2 regions of the Pseudoalteromonas sp. S8-8 genome follow, and region 1 is predicted to be linked to the other one. Evidence: predicted binding sites of a transcription regulator. Region 1 holds the regulator's gene; the other holds the start of a gene.
The links. Region 1 encodes FliA, which starts transcription of late flagellar genes. Its sites were predicted from a motif close to CTAAAGNTNNNNNNNNNNNNGCCGATA; they were not measured.

Region 1 (7,847 bases):
AAGCCGCTGCAGCAGAGGCCGAAGAAGCCGCCAGTGGCGGAAGCGCTGCAACAGGTATTGCCAATAAACAAGAGCAAAAAGAACTTGGTTGGGATGATGTTCAACAGGTTGACGTAATTGGCTTAGAAGTAGGCTATAGATTAATTCCGTTGGTAGATCAATCTCAAGGTGGTGAGCTACTTAATCGTATTAAAGGTGTACGTAAAAAGCTTTCTCAAGAACTTGGTTTTTTAGTACCACCTGTTCATATTCGCGATAATTTAGAGCTTGACCCTAATGCTTACAGAATAACGCTAATGGGTGTTTCAACCGGTGAAAGCGAACTTAAACATGGTGACGAGCTAGCGATTAACCCAGGGCAAGTATTTGGCCCAATTAAAGGGGTTGAAACTAAAGATCCTGCGTTTGGCCTTGATGCAGTATGGATCAAGCCAGATCAAAAAGATGAAGCGCAATCACTAGGTTATACCGTTGTAGATTCAGCCACGGTAGTTGCCACTCATATTAGCCAGTTATTAACTAACAGCGCGGCGTTGCTACTAGGGCATGAAGAAGTCCAAAACCTGCTTGATATGCTCGCTAAAAGCCACCCTCGCTTAGTAGAAGGGCTAGTACCAGATGTGTTGCCATTAACTGCAATTGTAAAAGTACTGCAAAATTTATTGAATGAAGGTGTAGCTATTCGCGATATGCGCTCAATTGTTCAAACCCTTGTTGAGTATGGCCCGCGTAGCCAAGACCCTGATGTATTAACGGCTGCAGTGCGTATTTCTCTGCGTAGGTTAATTGTTCAAGATGCGGTTGGTATGTCATCAGAAATCCCTGTCATAACCTTGGCACCTGAGTTGGAACAGATGTTGCATCAGTCATTACAAAATGCAGGCGATGAAGGTGCCGGTATTGAGCCTGGACTTGCAGAGCGACTTCAAGTGTCATTGACACAAGCGCATCAAAATCAAGAAATGGCCGGTGAACCTTCTATATTGCTAACGTCAGGAATGTTACGCACTGTGTTATCTCGTTTTGTTAAGTACACCATTCCAGGATTGAGAGTGATGTCTTATCAAGAGGTACCAGACGAAAGACAGATCAAGATTGTTAGCTCTGTAGGCCAACAATAAGATTTTAACAGGGGTTGAATCATGAAAATTAAACGTTTTTTTGCTAAAGATATGCGCACAGCACTTAAAGAAGTTAAAGATGAGTTAGGTGTTGATGCGGTTATTATGTCAAATAAGAAGCTGGCTAACGGTGTAGAAATTGTAGCGGCAGTTGATTATGACAAAGCAGCCCCTAAAGTAGCAGCGCAACCACAACGTACTGCAGAACCGCGCGCTCAAGCACCACAGCAAAGCATGCATAATTTTGTAAAACCAGAGCCTCAGCGTGCCAAACCAGAGCCGCAAGCAAAAGTGGCTGACAGCCTACAGGCTTTATTAGAGCGCCAATCACCGCGTCCTCGCTCCCCTGAACTTGCATCAATGTTTTCACAATCAGGTATTGATACTACCGATAACTATCAAGAACCAGCTATGGAACAGCGTACTAAAAATATGTTTGCTCCTGAAAATGCAGCGCCAGTTCGTCCACAAACTCAAGCGGATAGCTTAGGTTTTGATGATTTAGACAGCGACTTTGATGATTTAGATAGTCCAGTAACTGCTCGCCAACAAACACCCAATAATGAAAGCGAAGAAATGACAACAATGCGTGAAGAAATGAACGCAATTCGTCAATTACTTGAGCATCAAGTATCAGGCTTAATGCAGCAAGATATGGCGCGTCGCGATCCAACACGCGCTTGCATGGTTGACCGCTTAGTCGGTATGGGTATTGATAAAGAAGTAGCGCAACAAATGGCATGTTTTGTACCTGATGATGTATCTCGTAAGCAAGGCTGGAAAGCGTTGTTAACGATGGTCGAAGATCAAATGCAAACAACCAATAATGAAATACTTCGCCAAGGTGGTGTATATGCGTTAGTGGGTCCAACAGGTGTTGGTAAAACAACAACAGTTGCTAAGCTTGCAGCGTTAGGTGCACAAAAATATGGCGCTGATAAAGTGGCCTTAATAACCACTGATACATACAGAATTGGTGCTTATGAACAGCTTGCTACTTACGGCCGTATTATTGGTTGTGGTGTAAAGCAAGTTAAAGATGCTAATGAATTAGCTGAAGTTTTATATCATTTACGAAATAAACGTCTAGTATTAATTGATACAGCAGGTATGAGTCAGCGAGATTTACGTTTGACTGAGCAGTTAAACACGTTAATGCGTAACCAACGTGTGGATATTCGCAGCTACTTAGTACTAAGCGCGACGGCACAAATTAATGTATTACAAGAAACAGTACGTCACTTTAAAAAAGTACAGTTAAGTGGTTGTATTTTCACTAAGTTAGATGAATCATTAAGTTTGGGTGAGATTATTAGTATTGCGATTCAAAATCGCCTCCCAATAGGGTATCTTACTAACGGTCAACGAGTGCCAGAAGATATTCGTGTTGCAAATGCTGAGAAACTAGTGAAAAAGGCTGAGCAATTATATTTAAAAAGAACAAAAGCACAACATTCAAGGCACCAAGCAGTGGCGCCAAGTACAGTAGGGATGTATGATTAACACAGTATTAGATCAAGCAAGCGGCCTGCGCAAAATGAGTCAAAACAATAACAACGGCGTAAAAGTTATCGCTGTAACCGGTGGTAAAGGTGGGGTAGGGAAAACAAATGTTTCTCTAAATACCGCTATTGCACTAGGGCAACAAGGTAATAGAGTATTAGTGCTGGATGCTGACTTAGGTTTAGCAAACTGTGATGTGATGCTTGGTTTACGTGTAGAGCGCAATTTATCACACGTTTTGTCAGGTGAATGTGAGCTTGACGAGATTTTAGTTGAAGGCCCTGCTGGTATTAAAATTGTACCCGCTACATCGGGCTCGCAAAGTATGGTTGAACTATCGCCATCTGAGCATGCCGGGCTAATTCGTGCATTTAGCGAATTGAATACCGAATTTGATATTTTAATTGTAGATACAGCCGCTGGTATTTCAGACATGGTGCTAAGCTTCTCACGAGCAGCACAAGATGTAATGGTTGTAGTGTGCGATGAACCAACATCAATAACCGATGCTTACGCACTTATTAAAGTATTAAGCCGCGAGCACGGTGTTTATAAGTTCAAAATTGTTGCCAATATGGTCCGCAGTATGCGTGAAGGCACTGAATTATTTGCAAAACTATCTAAAGTTACCGATCGCTTTTTAGATGTTTCAATGGAGCTAGTAGCAACGGTTCCTTATGACGAAAATATGCGCAAAGCAACACGTCGCCAAAAGGTGATTGTTGAGCTCTTTCCAAGTTCGCCAGCCGCTCTCGCGTTTAAAGCGCTGGCGACAAAAGCAGTTAAATGGCCAATACCAAATCAACCATCTGGGCATTTAGAGTTTTTCATTGAGAAACTAGTAAACGGCTAATTATGACAACATTGGTGAATAGAGCTATGGGATATCAATCAACACAAAACTTAAATGTGATTGTTGAGAAACATGCATCACTTGTCAAAAAAGTGGCATGTCATCTAATTGCTCGATTACCACCTAGCGTTCAGCTTGATGATTTAATTCAATCAGGAATGATAGGTTTAATAGAAGCTTCAAAAAACTTTGATGCAACAAAAGGCGCAAGCTTTGAAACCTTTGCCGGTATTCGTATTCGCGGGGCTATGCTTGATGAAATGCGCCGTGGTGATTGGGCTCCTCGTTCAGTACACCGTAAAAGCCGACAAGTTGCAGAGGCAATTACTGGGCTCGAAAGCAGTCTGAATCGCGAACCAACAGATACAGAAGTTGCTGAAAAACTTGAAATTTCACTCAATGAGTACCATCATATTTTAAATGATGTTAATACCAGTAAAGTATTAGGCATAGAAGACCTTGGTGTAGATGAGGATGTTATTACTCCCGTAGGCCAAGATTTAGCGCTAGACAAACCTTTTAATAATGTTAAAAATGATCGGTTTAATGAGTCTTTGCTAAATGCAATAAAGTCATTACCAGAGCGTGATGCGATGGTACTTTCTTTATACTATAACGATGAAATGAATTTAAAAGAAATAGGACATATACTCGATGTAAGCGAATCGCGTGTAAGTCAGATACATGGTCAGGCGATGATTAAGCTTAAAGCTAAAATCAATGACTGGATAAACTAGTAGTAAGTAAACTAAGGTTAATACCTCACTGGGGGATGTTTTGGATAAAAACATGAAAATTCTTGTAGTTGATGATTTTTCAACGATGAGACGAATTATAAAAAACCTATTACGTGACTTAGGTTTCACTAACGTTCAAGAAGCTGATGACGGGTCTACAGCTTTGCCTATGTTACAAAATCAAGTGTTTGATTTTGTGGTTACAGATTGGAATATGCCGGGAATGCAAGGTATTGACCTTTTAAGAGCAATTCGTGCAGATGATAAGTTAAAACATATCCCTGTACTGATGGTAACGGCAGAAGCTAAAAAAGAACAAATAATAGCTGCAGCGCAAGCTGGCGTTAATGGTTATATTGTTAAGCCATTTACGGCTGGAACATTAAAAACTAAATTAGAAAAAGTATTTGAACGCTTAGGCTAATGATGGGGGAGAGGCTTATGTCAGCACCAGCTGCGCCTCAAATAACGTTAGAACAAGCTCGTCAACTCGTCATTTATTTAGAAAACGATGAGCAAGATAAAGCTAATCAGTTGATTTTAGAGACAGCTTCGCAAGAGCAGTCTAAATTATTTGCTGAAGTTGGGAAGTTGACTCGTCAACTGCACGAAGCACTTAAAAGCTTTGAGCTTGATACTCGCTTAACTAACATAACGACAGATGCGATTCCAGATGCTAAAAAGCGGCTTAATTATGTTATAGAAATGACAGAAAATGCGGCTAATAAAACAATGGATGCTGTTGAGGCTAGTTTACCTATAGCTCAGCAACTTGCAGATGAAATATCTCATATCAAACCGACATGGGATCGTTTAATGAGCCGGGAGATTGAGCTTGGTGAGTTTAAACAACTTTGCCATAGTATCGATAAGTTTATGAATAACTCTCATCATAAAACGGATGAGCTTCAAAGCTTAATGACAAATGTACTAATGGCTCAAGACTATCAAGACTTAACAGGTCAAGTTATTCGCCGTGTTATAGAACTTGTTAGAGAAGTAGAAGAAAGCTTACTTCATCTTTTAACAGCGTTTGCTGAACAAGATGACAGTGACAACACAGCGAATAAAGTAGAACAACAAAAAATAAAAGAACCAGTTGCCACACAAACTTTAGCAGGTCCTGAAGGCCCTATTATTGATAAAGAATCGCGTAATGATGTTGTGTCTGATCAAGATGAAGTCGATGATCTTTTATCAAGTTTGGGCTTCTAAGAGGAGAGTAACTGCATGTTTGAAGTCGATGAAGATATTTTACAAGACTTTCTTGTAGAGGCAGGAGAAATCCTAGAGCTTTTATCTGAACAGTTAGTTGAACTGGAAAATAATCCAGAAGATACCGAGTTACTAAATGCCATATTTAGAGGCTTTCACACTGTAAAAGGTGGTGCAGGCTTTTTAGCTATGACAGAACTTGTTGATGCTTGCCACGGCGCTGAAAACGTATTTGATTTACTACGTCAAGGCGTGCGAACGGTCAATTCAGAGTTAATGGATGTTATTTTACAAGCGCTCGACACCATTAATGAAATGTTCGCGACTATCCAAAATAGGGATAAGCCAGAACCAGCAGATCCTGAGTTACTTCAAACCCTCCATATTTTGGGCCTACCTCCAACAGAAGCCGAGCTTAATGGAGTCGCTTCAGAAACTGACGTTGAACAACCTCTTGACGAAGTAGTTGATACGCCAATAGCTGAGGACGAAGATCCATTTGCATTTGATGAAATGTTTAGTGGAACTCCTTCGGTTAGTGACGCTGAAATAAACGAAATCACTGAAGATGAATTTGAAAACTTACTTGATGAACTACACGGTAAAGGACAAGGTCCTGCAGTTGAAAAGCCAGTCGCAAGTAGTAGTGATTTTAATGGTGATATTACTGATGATGAATTTGACAGCTTATTAGACGAGTTACATGGAGTTGGCAGTTTTGGTGAGGTTGCGAGTAAAGCACCTGAGCAAAGTAATGCAGTTAAAGCACCTGTAGAACCAGCTAAATCATCGTCAAATACTGCTAATTCATCAGATGATGAAATTAGTGATGATGAATTTGAAGCGCTTCTTGATGAACTTCATGGTAAAGGCACTGCACCTAAATCAATAGAAAGCACTCCTGCTGTGAAACAGCCCAATATTCCAGCTAAACCAGCTGCAAAAGCGAGTGTGCCTGTAAAAAAACCAGAACCTGTAAAAGCACCCGTTTCTAAACCGGTAGAAAAACCGGTTGCTAAAGCAGCGCCAGTGACGCCTAAAAAATCAGCGCCACCGGCAGCAGAGACGACAGTTCGCGTAGATACAAAACGACTTGACCAAATTATGAATATGGTTGGTGAGTTAGTACTTGTGCGAAATCGTTTGGTTAGTTTAGCGACCAACTCAGACAGTGAAGCAATGGGTAAAGCAATCTCTAACTTAGATGTAGTGACTGCTGATATTCAAGGCGCGGTTATGCAAACGCGAATGCAACCAATTAAAAAGGTATTTGGTCGTTTCCCTCGCGTAGTACGCGATTTAGCACGCAGCTTAAACAAAGACATTGACTTACAACTTGTAGGTGAAGAAACCGATTTAGATAAAAACTTAGTGGAAGCACTAGCCGATCCGCTTGTGCATTTAGTTCGAAACTCAGTTGACCACGGTATTGAAATGCCAGCTGTTCGTGAGGCTGCCGGTAAGCCTAGAACAGGTAATGTTACTTTATCTGCGTCTCAGGAAGGCGACCATATTTTGTTGACCATTAAAGATGATGGCGCTGGTATGGATGCTGAGAAACTGAAAAAAATAGCAATTAGTAAAGGCGTACTCGACCACGATCAAGCGAGTCGACTTTCTGACACTGAAGCATACAACCTCATTTTTGCACCTGGCTTTTCAACAAAAGAAGAGATATCTGATATTTCAGGTCGTGGTGTTGGAATGGATGTGGTGAAAACTAAAATCACCCAATTAAACGGCTCTGTAAGTATTCAATCTGAGTTAGGCGTAGGTACCATTTTAGAGATAAAAGTACCACTTACCTTAGCCATATTACCGACCTTAATGGTAATTGTTGGCGCACAAACATTTGCGTTACCACTTGCGGGTGTTAGTGAAATATTCAACTTAGATTTAACGAAAACAAATGTGGTCGATGGGCAATTAACAATTATTGTGCGTAAAAAGGCAATACCGTTATTCTACCTCGAGCACTGGTTAGTTAAAGGCTCGGATCGTTCACAGCGAAAAGCAAAAGGCCATGTAGTTATTGTGCAAATTGGTACGCAGCAAATTGGTTTTGTTGTTGACTCATTAATTGGCCAAGAAGAAGTTGTAATTAAACCACTTGATGCGTTACTACAAGGTACCCCAGGTATGGCAGGCGCTACAATTACTTCAGATGGTGGCATTGCACTGATTTTAGACGTTCCAAACATGTTAAAACATTACGCAGGCTAATAATAAAGTAGGTATATATTTAATATATACCTACGCATAAATTTAATAAGAGAGCTAAATGGCCGTTAAAGTTTTAGTTGTTGATGATTCAAGCTTTTTTCGCCGCAGGGTAAGCGAAATCCTTGAGCAAGATAGCGATATACAAGTTATAGGCTTTGCTGTGAATGGCAGAGAAGCTGTTGAAAAAGCAGCTCA
Region 2 (7,847 bases), on a different contig from region 1:
TCAACAACACGAAAAAGTTGTAAAATTGGTGCCATAATAACAACTAACTGACCTACCACACATTGCCATAAATAAACTTTATCTTTTAAACCTAGATATGCAATAAGTGCCATCCAAGCAATGTCATTAAACGCCCAAACAAGATACCTATATATATAAATATCTTTATCAAACTCTTTTAAAGAATCGAATATAAGTGCACCAAATAAAAAAAATGCTCCTGTTATACATACAAACCGTAATGCCAAAAAATCTTTACGTAAATAGAAAATAAAAATAGCCGGGATTAAAAATAAAACCCAGCTAAGTTCAAGAAAAAAGATTACTTTATCAACCCATAAAGGCATGGTTATTCTTTAGTCTTATCATCGTCTCCACCAGTTCCGTTGCCCGGCATATAACAATATTTATTTATTATTTTCATAAGTACTCCATTACAATTGTTAAGGAGTTTTACTTTAAGCTAAAAAATAAGCTTTGCCAAGCAGTACTACCTTACGTCGATAGGAGCTGACTCTTTTGCTTTACCTTGTAATATAGATATTTCTACTCGGCGATTCCTGCGGCGATCTTCATCTGTGTCATTCGGTACAAGTGGTCGTGTTTCAGCTCGACCAACCACCATCATTCGGGTTTTATCAAATCCTTGGACTTTTTGCAGTTCACTTGCAACGGCTACAGCACGCTTTGATGATAGGTCCCAATTATTAATATATAACTCATTCGATACCTGAAAATCATCTGTATGGCCAGATACTGTTATTTCACCGGGTACATCTTTTAACAGCACACCGATATCTTGAATTATAGGTTTAAACTTAGGTTGTAAAAATGCACTACCTGAAGGAAATGAACCATTCTCTCTAATGCGAATAATTATTTGCTGCCCTAAAGACTCAAGCTCAATTGCGCCATCGATTATTTGCTTTTCAAGCTGCTGCGCTATCTTTTTAACAAGCTCGTTAGTTTGCTCCTGATCGGCTGCTGAAGTTGCTTGCTCAGAAGATTCTTCTTGTGAGGTACTACGAGATTCACCACCGCGTTTATCCCCGCGCTGTTCTTGCCTGCCGCCTGCTGAACTTTCATCGCCAGCCTGAAACTCTAACATTTGTTGAGTCATTTCGACTGTTTGCTGCTGAATGGTTTCTATTGGGGTTGGCTCTGGTTTGCCTGGGGTAAACTCCATGGCAATAACAGAGGTACCTTTAGGGATGTCTTTTACTTCAATTTTATTCTGCACACCAAAAGCAAACTTCATAGAGCCCGCAATTTGTTTAAACTTAAGTACATCCATTTCTGAAAACGCGAGCAAGAGTACAAAAAAGCACATTAACAGTGACATTAAATCGGCAAACGTTCCCATCCATGCAGGTAGACCTGGTGGTGGGCATTTACACTCTTGATCAGACATAGTTACTCCTCGGTATCTACTTTGCGTTTAGATTCAGCTAAGTAATTTTTCAAAATACCTTCGATTACTTTTGGATTCTGACCATCTTGTATACCTAAAATAGCATCCAAAATTAAACGCTGATTCATAGCTTCCTCGTCTTTACGCAGTTCGAGTTTTACCTGAATAGGAATTGCCACAACATTGGCTAAAAACGCGCCATATAAAGTTGTTAATAGTGCTACTGCCATTGCCGGACCAATTGCCTTTGGGTCATCCATGTTAGACAACATTGCAACCAAACCAATTAGAGTACCAATCATACCCATTGCAGGCCCTATATCAGCTAACGACTTAAATAAACCCGCGCCCAATTCATGGCGAGTCGTGGTTAGAGAAATATCTTTTTGAAGTGTAGCGCGAACTACATCTGCGTCGTGGCCATCAACGAGCATATCGACGCCTTTGCGCATAAAGGGGTTTGGAATTTCAGCTTCTTCGAGTGCTAAAAAACCGCCTTTACGAGCTGAATCCGCAAGTTCTACTGCTTTTTCGATAAGTATTTCTGGCGTTTCGATTTTAAACATAAACGCTTTGGCAACAACTTTACCTATCCCCAAAAATTGCGACATGGTGAAGTTTGATAAAACAATAAAGAGTGAACCACCAAATACAATAACCACAGACGGGGTATTGTAAAACATAGCCATTTCACCGCTACTACTCATAAACATAGACATGACAATTAAGCCAATTGCGCCTAGGATCCCGATTATGGTTGCTAAATCCACATTTCCTCCAGAAGTTTCATGCTTAATGGCCTTATCATAAACTTTTATTATTAACTGCTTATCGGCAACATATTGAATTGCTTAAGCCATTTTTATAAATAAACATAAAAAGCAGCCTTTAGCACTATCTTAGATCAAGTTATAAGGGCTACCTAATTATCAATTGATTTATTAAACCAACAGACCGCTATTAAGGCTTTATTAATGCACTTGAAATATAATTTAACGTTATAAAGGTAAAAAACCAATATCATCCTTTGACCTAGTTTAGCATTCCCCCTAAAATTGACCCCTAAATTTATTATGTAAGCTGAAATAAAGATGGCGACTAAAAAACCTGAAAACTTAAGTTTCGAACAAGCACTAGAAGAATTATCTACAATCGTTAGTGACATGGAACAAGGTGACTTATCGCTTGAGCAATCGTTAAAGCAATTTGAGCGTGGAATTGCATTAGCAAGTGCTTCATCAGGGAAATTACAGCAAGCAGAACAAAAAGTATCAATTTTGATGGGGAATGGCGAAAAGTCAGTACTTACAAATTTTGATAATGATATGGAATAGCTGTGAGCATAAAAAATCATATTGAACGTGCTCAAAAAGATGTAGTAGCGACCTTACAACAGCATTTTAACCAGCCTCTCGATACAGAAGAAACGGTAAAGAACGCCACCCAGTATGGATTATTTAATGGCGGTAAAAGATTACGTCCATTTTTAGTTTATGCCACAGGTAAAATGCTCGGCGCAAACCATCAAGACTTAAACGTACTTGCTGCTGCAATTGAGTGTATTCATAGCTATTCGTTAGTCCATGATGACTTACCAGCAATGGACGACGACGACTTACGCCGCGGACGCCCTACTTGTCATATAGAGTTTGGCGAGGCAAATGCAATTTTAGCCGGTGATGCTCTTCAAACTCTTGCTTTTGAGCTTATTGCGAATCACAAATTTGAATGCTCATCGCAAACACAAGTAAAAATGATTGCTACACTTGCCCACGCATCAGGCCTTCAGGGTATGGTTGGCGGACAAGGCCTTGATATAGCAGCAACTGATAAAGTGATTACCGTACAAGAGCTTGAGCGAATACATAAGCTAAAAACCGGGGCTCTAATTAATTGCGCAATTACACTTGGTGCACTGTGCAGTGAAAAGGCTGATCAACAAACCTTAGAAAATTTAAGTGTTTTTGGGTATGCTATAGGGCTAGCATTTCAAGTACACGACGACATTTTAGATGTTGAAGGCGATACAGTTATTTTAGGAAAGCCACAAGGCTCCGATATTGCCGCGAATAAAGCGACATATCCGGCGTTATTAGGTATGCTAGGCGCTAAAGAAAAGGCGCAAAATTTAATACAACAAGCCCATGAAGCGTTAGCAAATATAGATGCTGACACAACACTTCTTGCGTCGCTAGCAAATTACCTAATTGAGCGTGACCACTAATTTTTGCTCATACGTATTGCAATTAGCACTGACATTATTACTCAACATTAATTATTCGTAAAAGCTTTGAATTAATTAATGTTAGCGAAGGATATATATAAAACCATGACACTTGATAGTAGCAAGTATCCATTACTTAATTTGGTTGACGAGCCAGCCCAATTGCGTGACTTAGCGCAAGACAAACTCCCTGCATTTAGCAATGAGCTGCGCGATTATTTACTCAACTCAGTATCGCAAAGTAGCGGTCATCTAGCGTCTGGTTTAGGGACGGTTGAACTAACCGTTGCGCTGCATTATGTTTATAACACTCCAGACGATCGCCTAGTTTGGGATGTGGGTCATCAAGCTTATCCGCATAAAATTCTTACTGGTCGTCGCGAGCAAATGCACACTATTCGCCAAAAAGACGGTTTGCACCCTTTTCCTTTTCGCGATGAAAGCCAATACGATACGTTTAGCGTAGGCCATTCAAGCACCTCTATTTCGGCTGCTTTAGGTATGTCTATTGCTGCACAAAAAGAAGGTAAAGGTCGAAAGTCTGTAGCCATTATTGGTGACGGAGCTATAACCGCAGGCATGGCATTTGAAGCGATGAATCATTTAGGTGATGTAAAATCAGACATGCTTATTATTTTAAATGATAACGAAATGTCGATTTCTGAAAATGTTGGCGCATTAACAAATCACTTTGCTCGAATTTTATCAGGTAGCTTTTATACTAACATTCGTGAAGGTAGTAAAAAGTTACTCTCAGGGGTGCCTCCGGTAAAGCAACTTGCCAGTAAAATGGAAGAGCACATTAAAGGCATGATGATCCCAGGTACCTTCTTTGAAGAATTAGGCCTAAATTACATTGGTCCCATTGATGGTCACGATGTAAACATGCTTGTAGATACATTACGTAATATGCGTAATTTAAAAGGCCCACAGCTTTTACATATAAAAACCCAAAAAGGTAAGGGCTACAAACCGGCTGAAGCCGATCCTATTGGCTACCATGGTGTACCAAAATTCGATCCGAGCACAACTAGCCTACCTAAATCTAAACCTAGTGCTGCTACTTTTTCAAAAGTATTCGGCGATTGGTTATGTGATATGGCCGAACAAGACAGCAAGTTAATGGCTATCACGCCTGCAATGCGCGAAGGTTCAGGCATGGTACGTTTTTCTAAAGAGCATCCAGATCAATACTTTGATGTAGCTATTGCTGAGCAGCATGCCGTTACTTTAGCTGCTGGTTTTGCATGTGAAGGTTTAAAACCTGTTGTTGCTATTTACTCGAGCTTTTTACAACGTGCGTATGACCAATTAATACATGATGTTGCACTGCAAAACTTACCTGTATTATTTGCCATTGACCGCGCTGGTATTGTGGGAGCCGATGGTGAAACTCACCAAGGTGCGTACGATTTAAGCTTTATGCGCTGCATTCCAAATATGGTAATTATGGCACCAAGCGATACCAACGAGTGCCGTCAAATGCTATACACCGGTTATAAAGCAAACTGCCCTGTTGCAGTTCGTTATCCTCGAGGTAGTGCAGGTACTGCAGACATTGAAAGCACTATGCAACTGCTTGAAATAGGCAAGGCAGATACAATTAAGAAAGGCAGTAAAATTGCCATTTTATCGTTCGGTACATTACTTGAAAATGCACAGCTTGCTGCAGATGAATTAGATGCAACGCTTGTTAATATGCGTTTTATTAAACCACTTGATACCGCACTTTTAAATGAGCTTGCAACTAGCCACGATGTAATTGTTACGCTTGAAGATAATGCGATTGCTGGCGGTGCCGGCTCTGCAGTTAACGAATTCTTAGCAACGCAAAAAGCTGATATTAATATCCTTAACTTAGGTATTCCTGATGAGTTTATTAAACACGGCACCCAAGATGAAATGCACGATGAAATGGGGTTAGGCGAGCAAGGAATATTAACCGCTATTAAAGCGTTTATTAATTAACTTCCTATACATCTAAAGTTGAGCATATTAAAAAAGGAGCCTAGGCTCCTTTTTTAATATCAAATATTGCTTATCAGCGCATCCACACTTTAATATCAGCTAGGCCATTGCTTTGTAAAATACCTAATTGTTGATCAACGTTAGAATTTTGTTCAAACTCAAATGCATCAAGCTGATCATCAAACGTAATATTTGCAACACCATCACCACCGCGCTTTTTAACTTGGTGTAGTGAAATATCAGCTAGGTTAATAGATGTTTCCCAGCTAATTACCTGCCCACCCAAAAGTGGTAATGGATAAAATGACCAACCAATTGATGCCGTGATATTAGTTGTTTTTCCATTTGGTAATTGGAATAAATTAGCCGCTATTACTTTACAAAGATCTGAAGCATAGCTGTCTATTTTATTGCATTTAAAATCACGTAATAATAGTAAAAACTCATCACCACTCCAACGTGCCACATAGTCAGAGCCCTGCGTACGCGAATTTAATAATGCAGCCATTTGCTGTAAGCAGCTATCACCTGCAATTGGGCCATAGGCATCATTGATACGGCTGAAATTATCAAAGTTAATAATTACCAGCACCAGTGACTTGCCTTGTGCCTGCAGCGATTGTGAATTACGTTGAAAGTGTTCAATATCTTTAGGGAGTTGATCAAACAAAAAGCGACGGCTACGCAGCCCTGTTAACTCATCTGAGTGACTAACTAATTTAAGCTGTGAATTAACTTGGCCTAATTTATCATTAGCTTGACGAAGCTCTAAGGTACGCTCGGTGATCAAGCCCTCTAATGCTTCTTGTTTTCTACGCTCTTGCGCTCTAAACACCCAAAAAATAAGGTAGAAAAGCAAAATAAAGCCACTGGTAATTAAAAGCCTAAAGTAAATAGTTTCGTCAAAGCGCTCAGGCACTACAAAACCGTATTCTACTTCTTGCGCTTTAGTCCAGTCTTCACCTTGGCGCTTCGCTTCTAATTGAAACAAAAACGAGCCTGGAGGCAAGTTAGTATAAATAGCTTCACGTCGCGTATTAGCATAGCGCCAGTCACTATCTAAGCCACTTAGTTTATATCTAAATTCAATACTGTTTGGTGCATAATAATCAATAGCTGTGTAAGTTAGCGTTATATCACGCTCGTCTGTTTCTAATGATGGTTTTTTACCAAGCGCAGCGGTGGTTAAATGACGAAGTGGTGTTGTTATTGTTTCTATTGTTGGCTTTAATGCAAGCACACCAAATAGCTCTACATTTTTAGGTATTTCAACAACACCTTGTAAGCTTGGGTACCAAATAGAATTGCCGGTGTCTGCTACCGCATCATGCCCAAGTCCACTACAACATTGATTCGCTTTACCATCGAGTTGACGGTCAAAAGATGAAATCACTTCTTCAACTTTTAAGCTTTTTATCTCTGTTTTAAATTGCTCTACAGGCATTCTGTAAACACCTTTCATGGTGCTTACCCAAACATGTTTTAACTTTTCATCATATTCTAGGCTAAATATAGACCCATACGGTAAACCATTAGCTGCATCGAGTTGACGCCACTGCCCTTGCGTACTTCTGTAAAAAAGCCCATCGTTAAGAGAGCCGATCAAAATACCCACGCCATCTATATGTAGCACGCTAGTTACGTATGCACTTTCAAGTGTTGTTTGGTCACCAATTTTTTCAATGCCACGGTCTGTAAAGTAATATGCGCCTTTACTAGTACCAATCACACCAAAGTTTGTTTTATCCAATACGTAGGTAATAAACTTACTACCTAAAAAAGCATTATATGCAAAAGGTGTTAAACCAGCATAATTTAATCGATATAAACCGCGTCCGGTACCAATCCAAAAACCGCCTTTACTAGAGCGACTTATTGCAAATACCGGGTTATCGCGAAGCGCTCGACCAGGGACGGTATAGAGTGTCTTGTTTTCAAAAACAAATAAGCCGCGCCCCGTGGCTATATATAATCGTTCACCATCGAATTGTAGATCGTGTACTGACGCGTATCCATATTTACTACTTGGAACTAAATTAATAAAACTTTTATCTAAATCGAAATAACCAATGCCGCTTTTGTTAGCAACCCACAGTTTTCCATCTGGAGCTTGGCTAATAGCCATAACAGACTCGGTCATATCTGAAACTGCTGAATGCCTTTCTACCCGCCCTTCATGGGCAAGCCATAAGCCTTCACTAAAACTTGCTAACCAAACGTTATTTTTATCATCTCTAAAAATAT

Region 2: pomA (flagellar motor protein PomA) is a predicted target of FliA. The motif match lies at 2,241-2,267, and genes of this name have one in related genera.

Annotation. Positions count from the first base shown of each region.
Region 1 covers NZ_AUTR01000022.1:24,488-32,334, reverse strand. Annotated here, with positions in the region: gene flhA (flagellar biosynthesis protein FlhA) at 1-1,121, shown strand, start outside; gene flhF (flagellar biosynthesis protein FlhF) at 1,143-2,624, shown strand; gene L659_RS0106150 (MinD/ParA family ATP-binding protein) at 2,617-3,477, shown strand; gene L659_RS0106145 (RNA polymerase sigma factor FliA) at 3,504-4,214, shown strand; gene cheY (chemotaxis response regulator CheY) at 4,255-4,638, shown strand; gene L659_RS0106135 (protein phosphatase CheZ) at 4,656-5,429, shown strand; gene L659_RS0106130 (chemotaxis protein CheA) at 5,445-7,652, shown strand; gene L659_RS0106125 (protein-glutamate methylesterase/protein-glutamine glutaminase) at 7,711-7,847, shown strand, end outside.
Region 2 covers NZ_AUTR01000019.1:41,717-49,563, reverse strand. Annotated here, with positions in the region: gene L659_RS0104820 (hypothetical protein) at 1-347, opposite strand, end outside; gene L659_RS0104815 (flagellar motor protein MotB) at 491-1,411, opposite strand; gene pomA (flagellar motor protein PomA) at 1,414-2,181, opposite strand; gene L659_RS0104805 (exodeoxyribonuclease VII small subunit) at 2,503-2,745, shown strand; gene ispA ((2E,6E)-farnesyl diphosphate synthase) at 2,748-3,635, shown strand; gene dxs (1-deoxy-D-xylulose-5-phosphate synthase) at 3,741-5,603, shown strand; gene L659_RS0104790 (ligand-binding sensor domain-containing diguanylate cyclase) at 5,677-7,847, opposite strand, start outside.